DNA from 2 places in the Peribacillus sp. FSL E2-0159 genome. Region 2 is predicted to be linked to the other one. Evidence: riboswitches for the same ligand, from Rfam matches in the RefSeq annotation. Region 2 holds a riboswitch; the other holds the start of a gene.
What was found. A riboswitch is a leader RNA that binds a small molecule or an ion and turns the genes downstream of it on or off. The one in region 2 is predicted to bind ZMP and ZTP.
Positions count from the first base shown of each region.

Region 1: linked by a shared signal. The riboswitch ahead of NYE63_RS22970 (phosphoglycerate dehydrogenase) and the one ahead of NYE63_RS03415 (APC family permease) in region 2 are both predicted to bind ZMP and ZTP.

Region 1 covers NZ_CP152053.1:4,705,735-4,711,745, reverse strand. The annotation lists gene NYE63_RS22985 (hypothetical protein) at 1-520, opposite strand, end outside; gene NYE63_RS22980 (VOC family protein) at 1,175-1,591, shown strand; gene NYE63_RS22975 (GNAT family N-acetyltransferase) at 1,673-2,188, opposite strand; ZMP/ZTP riboswitch at 2,641-2,719, shown strand; gene NYE63_RS22970 (phosphoglycerate dehydrogenase) at 2,858-4,057, shown strand; gene NYE63_RS22965 (hypothetical protein) at 4,256-4,423, opposite strand; gene NYE63_RS22960 (hypothetical protein) at 4,420-4,581, opposite strand; gene NYE63_RS22955 (hypothetical protein) at 5,172-5,654, opposite strand; gene NYE63_RS22950 (FixH family protein) at 5,850-6,011, opposite strand, start outside.
Region 2 covers NZ_CP152053.1:696,936-702,946, reverse strand. The annotation lists gene NYE63_RS03435 (LysR family transcriptional regulator) at 1-172, opposite strand, end outside; gene NYE63_RS03430 (hypothetical protein) at 582-794, shown strand; gene NYE63_RS03425 (FAD-binding oxidoreductase) at 913-2,262, opposite strand; partial or broken gene NYE63_RS03420 (hypothetical protein) at 2,506-2,949, shown strand; gene NYE63_RS03415 (APC family permease) at 3,149-4,741, opposite strand; ZMP/ZTP riboswitch at 4,794-4,872, opposite strand; gene NYE63_RS03410 (amino acid permease) at 5,433-6,011, opposite strand, start outside.

The sequences.
Region 1 (6,011 bases), 1.8 Mb from region 2:
GGTTAATATTTTGTCTTGGACCGCTATCATATAGAGCATTTCTAAATTTTAAGAACTTAGTTCCCTTTTCTATTAAACGATTCAATAGCACATTTTCAGGGAATCTTAGTGTGGATATCTTAGGAATATCATTCCATTCCTTGCTAGCGAAACCATGGTTCCATGTAAATGATATAGCAGGATTTTTTTCCGTTAGCCTTTTCATTCGCCAATCCATAGATCGTTCTGAAAAGCCCCCACTGCCAACACCGGTATTTAAACAATCATACATTGCCTGTAAAATTGAAAGCCAAATACTATCAACATCATCCCAATCATAAAAGCTCGTGAGAAATTGATCTTGATAAGATATAATGACTGTGCCGTATAAGGAAGTTCCTCTTGAAGTAAATAACTGTTGATTTCCCAGTTGCTTAGCGCTTGAGTGATGAATTGGGATAAAATCTCCGTTAGCTAATAAATGTTTATTAACAATTACATCATAACTATTTTTTGATATATATGTTTGAATGGTAACCATCTATGAACCACCTATCCCATAGGGTAATATTGTCGTTTCCCATCTATTTTTGACCTGTGCTACGATTGTAAAACGTGGATTGCTCTACTTGCATAATAGGTGGTGCTTCGAGCGTTTGGTTAGCTATCGGAGAACGAAATAATTGGGCTGAATCCTGGTAAAATAACTGAAATCAAAACCAGTAAAGAAAATGTTCCGGATACTTTATGTTTTAATACTATTTTTCATAAGCTTACCTCCTTGAAATAATTATTTAATTTTAGTAAAACATGGAATTATAAAGTTATTATTTCAAAAAAGAAAAGATGTGTTTTAGTTATGAAACCCAAATTGAACATCTGGTATACGAATGCAAAAGGGCGGCAGTCTGCTAATTTTTATGCGCAAATGCTACCACCATCCAATGTTGAAGCAACAAGGGAAGAGGCAAATACTCCTTGAAAATTTCATAAGGTAAACGCTCAGGTTGTTTTAAAATTGAATTATCCTGTTTAATATTTGAAATTCACTTTTAAGTAGGTGAATTATGGATGTTCCCAGTGGCTAAGGTTGTATCTGTTCAATTTGAATGCAATGACTGCTGCAAGCAGGAAAATAGAAAAATGCAGCGAATAGAAGGTGAGTGAACAAATAAATCAAGTGAGGGTGAATTGGATGGGAGTTCAAGCAGAAAAGATCTTTGTAAACTTACCTGTTAAAGATTTGGATGCCTCAGTAGAATTTTTCACAAAGGTCGGCTTTGAGTTTAACGAGCAAATGACCAATGAAAATGCCACATGCATGGTTATCAGCGAGTCCATATATGTCATGTTATTGGTGGAAGATTACTTTAAAACGTTTACCAAGAAGGAAATCCCGGATGCTGCAGCGAGTACGGAAGCCATCGTCGCCCTGTCCGTTAAAAGTAAGGAAGAAGTCGATGAGATCGTGAATAGGGCACTGGATGTTGGCGGAAAGCCTTTTAATGAAGCCATTGATCATGGTTTCATGTACGGTTGGAGTTTTCTGGATATCGACGGACATTCCTGGGAAGTATTTTACATGGACGAAAGCGGATTTAATCAAAATTAAATCAAAAGCAAGACACAATCCTTCACGAAGGACTGTGTCTTTTTTTGAAGTGCTAAGTTAGCGATCTTACCTGAAGTTCATTCATAACAATACTGGGCTAATGTCTTTCCACGAATAAACTAATAGATTCAATTCAGCGCCAGCCATTTTGATTTTTTCGGTTTTAAGCAATTCTGCCCCAAATGCCTCATAGAAGTATCGAGATTTATTATCCTCAAGCACCTCAACGAAAATTGTCTTAAATCCCAGTTCTTCGAATTTTAAAAATAACTTCGTGATGAGTTTCTTACCTAAGCCCATTCTTTGAAAGTTTTCGAGAATATATATCGCAGTTAAATCACCCGAATCCTCAACTTGATTCGTTTCCCTTTTCCCTCCACTGATAAATCCTACTATTTTTCCTTCGTTATTTTCTGCAACATAAATATAATTTCCTTCACCAGATATATTCTTTTTCCATAGGTCTTTCCTTTTCTCATATGACAGATTGTCTAAAAAATCCCTCGGCATTATATCTTTATAAGTAGTTCGCCAGCAATCCACATGGACTATCGCTATCCCTTCAGCATCAGCCACCGTTGCCTCTCTTATTAGCATATTAGTTCCTCCTTTTTTAAGTTTGCTATACGCTCTATTTTTACTAATATTATCCATAATAGCTTAATTGTTAATAATTAACTATATATGATACTATTGTCTATACTTTGTTTAATGAAACTCCCAATTTTTTCGGAGATAAAACTATAGAAATCGTCGATATATATCTAATATCGGAGATAAAACTATAGAAATCGTCGATATATATCTAATATCGGAGATAAAACTATAGAAATCGTCGATATATATCTAATATCGGAGATAAAACTATAGATTTCGTCGATATATATCTAATATCGGAGATAAAACTATAGATTTCGTCGATATATTCCAATTTTCGGAGATAAAACAATTGAATTCGTCGATATTTCTGGTAAGTTGTGGCTTCAGCAAAAAAAAAGAAAATGATATTGAAGATTGCTGAATAGTTTGATAGAATAAAATAAATGAAAAAGACTATGTGCAACTGGCGAAACACGGATAACCGTGAGGGAACACATAGTGTCGTAGCCGTTCGCCTGGGCAGAGGTAAGGGATTTTATCCCTTGCCTCTTTCTGTATATTAACAGATAGTGAAGGATTAAAGTATGCAGATTTTCATGGGCTTAAAAAATCTTGTCAGTATTTTGAAATTTCAAAACTATCATAATCAAAAGAGGAGCAAACAAAATGAGCACATTACTTTTAGAAAAAGTCAAAACGATCAAAGCGTTAAATAATATTGCCGAAAGCGGGCTGAATGTATTCAATAAAGGCGATTTTAAGGTCGACAATGACAGTGAAAACCCTGATGCGATCGTTCTTCGCAGCTTTAACATGCATACTATGGAATTCGGCGATCAATTAAAAGCAATCGCAAGGGCAGGGGCTGGAGTCAATAATATTCCGGTCGACAAATGCACCGATCAAGGAATTGTCGTTTTCAATACACCTGGTGCTAACGCAAACGCTGTAAAAGAAATGGTGCTGACGTCATTAATGGCTTCATCTCGTAACCTTTTTGCAGGTGTGGCTTGGACAAAAACGCTTGAAGGCGAAGGAGAACAAATTCCAAAGCTTGTTGAAGCAGGAAAGAAACAATTCGTTGGTAAAGAAATCAAGGGGAAAACTCTTGGCGTAATCGGTTTAGGTGCGATCGGTGCACTTGTAGCGAATGATGCCCTGGATTTGGACATGGATGTCATTGGGTTTGACCCGTTCATCTCTGTTGATACAGCTTGGAACTTGTCCCGCAATGTACAGCGCGCCATGACGATTGAAGAATTGTTTGCAGAATCTGATTATATTACAGTACACGTTCCATTAACTGACGACACAAGAGGAATGTTTAACCAAGAAACATTCAGCATCATGAAGCCGGGCGTTCATATCTTGAATTTCTCACGCGGTGAGCTAGTGAATGAAGATGATATGCAAGCTGCACTTGAAAGCGGAAAAGTAGGCAAGTTCATTACTGACTTCCCGAATGAAAACGTGTTGAAAATGAAAAATGTCGTTCCAATTCCGCATCTTGGTGCCTCTACACTAGAATCAGAGGAAAACTGTGCCATCATGGCAGCTCGTCAGTTGAAGACCTTTTTAGAAACAGGGAACATCAAGAACTCTGTGAATTTCCCAAACACTTCCCTTCCTTATACAGGAAACCGTCGTGTGGCAACTTTCCACGAAAACGTTCCGAACATGGTTGGGCAAATCACACTGGCCGTATCTGGATTTAATCTGAACATCGCTGACATGGTTAACAGAAGCCGTGGGGGATATGCATATACGATCATCGACATTGACGGTGAAGTAAACGGCGATATCATTCCTGGCTTGGAAGAAAAAATCAAACAAATCGAAGGCATCGTTACAACTCGTATTATCTAATTGAGATGATAAATAGTGAAAGCCTCAATTCCTTTAAGGAGTTGGGGCTTTTTTTAGGATTTATTAATTATTTTTGAACAAAAAAAGCCACTTATTGTGGTGATCATATTAAACGTGACTCACGTGTCGAGAACCTAGGGTCTACAACGAACTCAGCCTGGCACGGGTTATATCGAAATTCTCCAAGATAAAAATCTGTCATGGTTTCACCTCCGTTTTTTCTTCATAATGTACAAACAGCATCAAGTAGATTGCGAATAGAAGATGCAAATAAAGTGGAATATTCTTATCGTTTTGAATGGCAACAAATATGTAAATTCCATATAGCAAAATTGGAATGGTTAAAAGGATTCTGAGCTTAGTCATATGTCATCCTCCCATTTATCCTCAAATACTAATACATCAAGCATTTGAGGCACTTGAAAATCCTTTTCTGCGATTGCGTTTATTAAACTTGTACAATTATTTTCCCTAATTACATCTGCTAATAATTGTGAATCCATTGTCATTACTGCTGGTTTCATAGTTTCACCCTCCTAATTTACTAAATATTCTGTCACTTCTATTACTACAATAGTATGAAGTACAGGGAAAACGCTGTCAATCTATATTCCAACTGTACTCATTTTGAATTAATGGATTCAAAATTCATCTACCAAAATCACTATCTCATATATATATCTACTTAGTGAGATAGGTAAAAAGGTACATTTCCTTATTCAGAAGGCACCCCCAACAAGGGAAGCATTGCGTTCAGCTGAACACTAGAGAAGATGCATGGGAGCCAACTTATTGCGAACCTGAATCAATGGAGTCACTGGTGTGCCTCCTTGCTTCCGTTCACTTCATTGCATGGCCATTTCCTTTGGGAAAGGGTTTATTTTTTTGCCATCCTAACTTTAAAAAATATTATTAATAAAATGATAGTATATGCCTTATTTTTTATGTAGCAGTGTAAATAAGTTATGTAGGCATCATCAAAATGTATTAATGTGATGGAAAATTTATTTAAAACATTTGAAAAGATGACGTATCAAAAGTAAAAGAATCGCCCCTATGACATACAGAGACGATTCCTTATGTTAAACACCCATTCCACACAGAATGGATTACCCTAAATTGTTCTTCCCAAAAAATTCTGATGCTGATGAAGGATATTCGATGTTAAAAAAGCTCCAACAGGAGGTAATTGCCCGGAATAGACATTACCACTAACAGGATATTCATTCAGAGCTATATCAGTAGTGGCAATCCAAGATCCAGACTCACCTGCTTGTAGAGAGGGAGGTTTCATAAGAAAACGTCCTTGTAGAATGAAATGCCGAATCCTAATCTGGAGATCATCCATTATGGTTAAGGTGCCAGAGAATGTGGCATAAGGTGAATCAAATGCGATTTGTTTGGTGCTTTCATTCCAAAATCCATTAATCGGGATGGGTGTACCACGAAAATTAACCGTACCGACCACCCTATTATCAGTAATGGAGTTAATGGTAAGTGTGCCCCAAAGAATCGTTCTGCCAGCTATTGAAGAGTGGATACCCCATACGGATGGGAATGGAAAGCTAACTGAAGCAGTGCCCTGTGAAGTTACCAATGCTATGCCCTCCCTTAAAGGTGGTTTATGTTCTGAGGAAGCTACCTTGTTTAAAGGAACAATCCAGTATATGCAGCACGAACAGAATAATCCAATAAACAAAGGTGAAGTATTACTTCCCTGCCTGTAAATGCATTCACTCCGATCCATAAAAAATCCGGTCTTCAATTGAAAACCGGATTTTAAATAAATTTATTAATGATGATGTTCAGGACTTTCTTCTTGTTTTTGGCTCCCTTTTTTCAAGAATTTCAATTCACTTTCAGACAGTTTTCCTACGATAAACTGTTTTTTAGGCATAATGATTGAACCATCGTTACTCGCATGTACTTTTATATAGTATAGGCCATCACTATC
Region 2 (6,011 bases):
CAGTCGGTTGTGATAAAAACATTGCCTCTGCGGCTTTATGAAAACTATTAAGGTGAACAACATACATAAAAGCTTCAATATGATCAATATTCATCTTGCCAACTCCTCTTTCCAAAATGAACGCAAAAAGCTCCTGTTCGCTTATCGCGTTCAGGAGCTTTTGGTTGTCCAATCAGCTCATCCTCTTATAATGATTCTTTCTCCGATTTTAATCCTATAAAACCAATAAGTAAAGTGTAATTTAATTAATTGAACAACCAACAAGTCACGATGTATTTATTGCGATTTCATATAACATGATATTCAAGGAACGTAATACAATTTATGCAGATGAAAATTTAAGGATTCTAAGTAAATAAAACTAATAATTTCATTCTCTTTCTGCCTGTTTTTCACTCCTAAGGGTGTATACGAATTTGTATTGTCCATCATTTTGCATAGTTTTTTAAAATTGTTTATCCCAATGGACTTAGCCGTTTCAGTCCATCCTGTCTACGTTATATTTTTTTCTCCTTATAAAAAAGAAAAGAAGGGTCATCCTAATGGAGTAGTTCAAATAATGACATAAGGAGCGAAGCAATATGCCTCAACAACAAATTGATGTCAATCAATTAAACCAAGCAAAAGCAAACGTTACCCTTACACAAACTTTACTTAGTCAAGCCATTGAAAAATCTTCGTCGGACCCAACTTTGGCACAGGAAGCAATTAAACAAGCTGCTTCGGAAATCGCACAAGCCCAATCATATGTAAGTCAAGTATACAGTGTAGCACAAACTCAAAAAACGGAGTAAATTAAGAACAGAATGTCATATAAGCTATATGTTAAGAGGCCTATATCCTTAAGCGGAATAGGCCTTTTAGTTACTCACAGTTTATCAAACCTTATAAAATGGGAACGTCACTGTTTTCTTAAAACCAACTATTATAAGGCGGGATGCTTTGAGGGAATTTAAACGTATTAAATGGGTCATATGCAGTTTTAACTTCTCGAAGCCGTTTAAAGTTTCCTCCATAATATGCAGTTGGCCAATCTTTAATGAGTGTATCCGGCCAATTTACGTAGTCACCGGTAGTAAATGGTGACAAAGCGTGCTTCAGGTCCTTGATCCACCGAATATTTTGCCGTTCTTCTTCTGGATTGGTCCATGTAGCCTGATACTCCTGGGCGATGATGGCAGCGCGATAATAAAAAGCTGTCTCCTTTGGATCTTTAACGCCCGCCACTCCTCCCAGGGATTGGTGCCAAATGGCCGCATTTTCATTTGGAGCATTTCCCAAAAAATGTTTCATGGTCATGATTGCTTGCTGTGGAAAAGCTTTTTCAATGAAAGATCCTGACCTCTTTCGATGAGCCGGTTGATTTCCACTTGGATAATCAAAGAATCTTACGGCTTCAATGTATGGGACTTCCTTTATCATGACATTTATTGGTGAACCAGTTTTTGTCAAAGGCTTTAAAAGCTGCTTCAATCTTTGTGAAGTTCCCACAAATTCACCTTTAGCAATAATTTCGTTTACTTCCTTTGCCTTGAATTCTATTTCTGAAGTTAAGCATTCATCAGCCTGAGGCGCCCAATCCTGCCAGGCTTCAAACACCGCTTCGAAATCTTCCCACCCCCATGTGACTGAGAAAACGGATACCCTTGATACGGGGTGTACCCTGAAAGTAAGAGAAGTGATAATCCCGAAGTTTCCCCCTCCTCCACCGCAGCTTGCCCAAAATAAATCACTATTAATTTTCCTATTTGCTTTAATGAGTTTGGCGCCCTTCTTTCCACACGCCCTTACCATTTCTATTTCAAGAAGGTTGTCACAAGTCAGTCCAAAGCGCCTCGTTAACATACCTATTCCACCGCCGAGCGTAAGACCTACAAGACCAACACTGCTTTCGGTCCCTGCCGGAATCGTCGTGCCATTGTTCCATAGCTTATTATATACTCGGCCTAAATCAGCTCCGGCTTCAATTTTTGCGATCATTTTTTCACGATTGACCTTGATATTGTACATTTCACTAATATCAATAATTAGACCGCCATTCACTAATGAAAAATTTTCATAACTATGCCTTCCGCTCCTAACCCGGAAAGGTGTATGATTTTCCCGGGCCCACTTCAGTGAATTCAACACATCCTTGGAATTTTGACAAAACACAATGACCTTTGGGAATTTAGAAAAACTCAAGTTATTATTTATTCTGGCATGCTCATACTCAGCATCATTTGGTGTTACGATACGCCCGGTAAGCTTTGTTCTTTCCAAAATATAACCCCCTTTCTCCGATGATGCAGAGAAGATGATATATACTATGAAAAATCTTTAGGAAAAGACACATTCTATAGGCGGGAAAGGGTTTCAAATAATATAATTCATACTTTTACTCCAATATCCGTACCTTTAAAAGTAGGATATAATTTTTTTCAATATGATAGAGCATACTTAACTCGCAAGTTTTCATGATTTACTCGTGAATTCCACCAATTTACTCGCAAAGACGAAAAAAAGACCCAAGCTCAAGCAGCATCCATTGGAATTCCATTATACAAAATTCAATATCCTTTATATGATGGAAAAGGTTTTGAAAAAGGCCTTATTGACGCCATGAATTTTTTTGGCGATCAAGGTGTTTCAAAAATTGCATTTGGAGATCTGTTTTTGGAGGATTGTATCCAATACAAAAAGAATTTAGTGGAGTCTAATAATTATGAGCTAATCCTTCCTTTAGCGGGAATCAACACGAAACAGTTAGTCCAGGAATTTATTAATTTAGGGTATAAAGCGAAAATTGTCAGCATTCGTTTAGATAAGCTCGATCCTTCTTTTTTACGACGAGATCTGGACCAAAAATTTATGGAAGATTACCAGAGGATGTTGGTCCATGTGGTGAGTTTGGTGAATATCACTCATTCGTATATAACGGAGACATTTTCTCTCATCCGATACGACTAGACTTGGGAGATGAAATGTTTGTACTTCCTGCCAATCCCTCATTCAGCGAGATTCGCTATAAACGTGTGGTAAAAGTTTAAATTTTTCATTAATATTGTCAGGTGTTCCAATTTGCGAACACTTTTTAATAAATAAAAAAACATGGTCATAAAGCAACCATGTTTTCTTTTTACTCAAATAGCTGTGTCTACACTAATAGCTATTTATTGATAAATTCTTTGTTGATTTTTTCGGCCTCAGCCATGTATTCAGTTTTAATCCCGCTCTTAACTCCCCACCAATAGAAGCCAAGTGCCAGACATGCGATGACCACCATATCCCAGCCAAATGTAAGAATATTTTTTCCGCCGAACTTCTCACTTCCAATATAAGAAATCAAAATCATACAACCTAAGTAAAGCAGCATCCAAACACCTGATAAAAATTGTTTTTTGAATCCATTCCATTTATTTTTAGCTTGATAATAAAAGTAAATAGGAAGTCCAATGGCAATGATGAAAACGACTTCTCCTGTTAATGGCCAACGCGCCCAGTATAAAGTAAGGGAGGCAAAAACAAATCCACAAGGAGCAATAATAGAAGCGCCTTTTAAGTGGAATGGACGATTAAAATGAGAAGCTGTACGTCTTAATGTTGTCAATGCAACTGGACCCATGATGTACGAAATAAGTGTAGCAACTGAAATCACTTCAGCAAGTACGCCCCATCCGCGGAATAAAAATAAAAAGATAAAACATACTCCTAAGTTTAATAACATCGCTGGACGAGGAACACCATAAAGTGGATGTAATGTACCAAAGATATTCGGTAAGTACCCATTTTTCTGCATTCCATAAAGCATACGCGAAGTTGTAGCTGTATAAGTAGCACCTGTACCAGACGGTGATACAAACGCATCTACATACAATACAATCGCTAACCAATTAAGACTAAGAGCAATTGCCAAATCAGCAAAAGGTGAATTGAAATTCAGATGACTCCATCCGTTCACGATCATAGACGGATCAACTGCACCGATAAACACAACTTGTAATATAACGTATATAAAACCTGCAATTAAAATAGACCCAATTACAGCAATAGGTATAGACTTATTCGGCGACTTCGCTTCTCCTGCCATATTAACGGGACTTTGAAATCCATTAAACGCAAACACGATACCAGAAGTAGCTACTGCTGTTAAAACGCTTGCCCAACCATATGGTGCGATCCCTTGAGAACTTGTAAAGTTTTCACCATGAAATCCAGCAAAAAATAACGATCCTGCCATTACACCTGGAACAATTAATTTAAAAATAGTAATAAATGAATTTGCCTTAGCAAAAAGGTTAACTGTCCAATAGTTGACGAAGAAATAGAACAATAGTAGTAAAGAAGCTATGAATAATCCTTTGTTCGTTAAGATATTGTTATCAACTAAAGAATGAGTCCATCTGGCCCATTCCCAAGGCCACGTACTCATATATTGTACTGAAGCAATTGCCTCAACGGTAATAGTCGAAGCGATAGATATCCAATTTGCCCACGCAGCTAAAAATCCAATAAAAGAGCCATGCGAATATTGAGGGTACTTAACCATTCCTCCAGCTTCAGGAAACATTGCCCCAAGCTCTGCGTAAGATAATGCGATAAATAAAATTACAACCATACCGATAATCCAAGAAAAAATAGCTGCTGGTCCTGCAATCTGGGCTGCTTTCCATGCGCCGAACAACCAACCTGAGCCGATAATAGAACCAATACCCGTCATAGTTAAAGCAAAAGTCCCCATCTTTCTATGCATTTTACTCATCTCTACCTACACCTCTTCCTAGGAAAATAAAAAACACTTGATCTATAAATCAAGTGTTTGCCCAGGCGCGCGGCTTATACTCTATATGCTCCCCCATGGTTCTCCATGTTGCGCCAGTTACATATAGGAAAATATCTTTTTTTTTAGTATATAGGATTATTTTAAATTTCACAATACTTGAAAAATATTTATATTTCATATATAACCTTATTTATTTTTCGTAATTTCCTATCAATATTCATTTTAATTTGAAAAAAATAGGTGAATTAAGGTCAAAAAACAAACATTCGATTTCCAGAACACATGCTACATCAATATAATCATTTTCCCTTTAACATTATACTTAAAAATCTTTAAGAGCTTATATGCGCAAAATAATCCGTTCATATTTCCAATTAAATCCAAACATTTACATAGAGGTAATGCACCAGTTAGTTAAAATTTTATTGGATCTAACAGAGGAAATCCTTGAAATCATCCATACCTTTATTGAGCATTTTTCTACAATAACTGTTCTTTTCTTCCTCAAAAAAAAGTCATGCACAAGTTGGGAAAATGCCTGAGGGAAGAAGATCTCTCTTTATCTCTCTTTGCTTTGTCCACAATTTATGCACAACTTTAATTAGTGTCTATTATATTTAAGTAAATAACTCGTATCACTCATCTTATTATTGAAATGGCATGAGGCTTCTTAACTGGAAATCTCATCATCGGATTTAACATCCAATGGTGTTCGTTTATCCATTTTCAGCATGTAATAACTTGCCACAACCAAGGCTAGGAAAACGATCCCCACAACCAAGGAAATCCTTGTACTAGGATTAATCCACATACCGACCAGCACCATCAGTAAAAAGGCAATTGTCGCATAGTTACTGTAAGGGGCCAACGGCATTTTGAACGGATGCTTCTCCATTTGAGCGGCATTCACCTTTCTGAATTTAAGCTCACTGATAAGTAAGACAAACCATGGAATCATCCCGGGCAATACACTCGCACTGTACACATAAAGGAATAATTGCGGCGGTGCAAGGTAATTCAGGATAACCCCGATACCCAATCCTAAAAGTACTGCAATCGTGCAATATGCCGGCACTCCATTTTTAGATACTTTTGCAAATATTTTCGGAGCTTGGCCATTCAATGCCAGTGTGTAAAGCATACGCCCTGCACTGAAAATCCCACTGTTGCATCCAGACATTGCTGCAGTGATTACGACGAAATTAATGATGCCTGCCGCTGCAGTGATACCTATTTTGGCAAAGGTTGA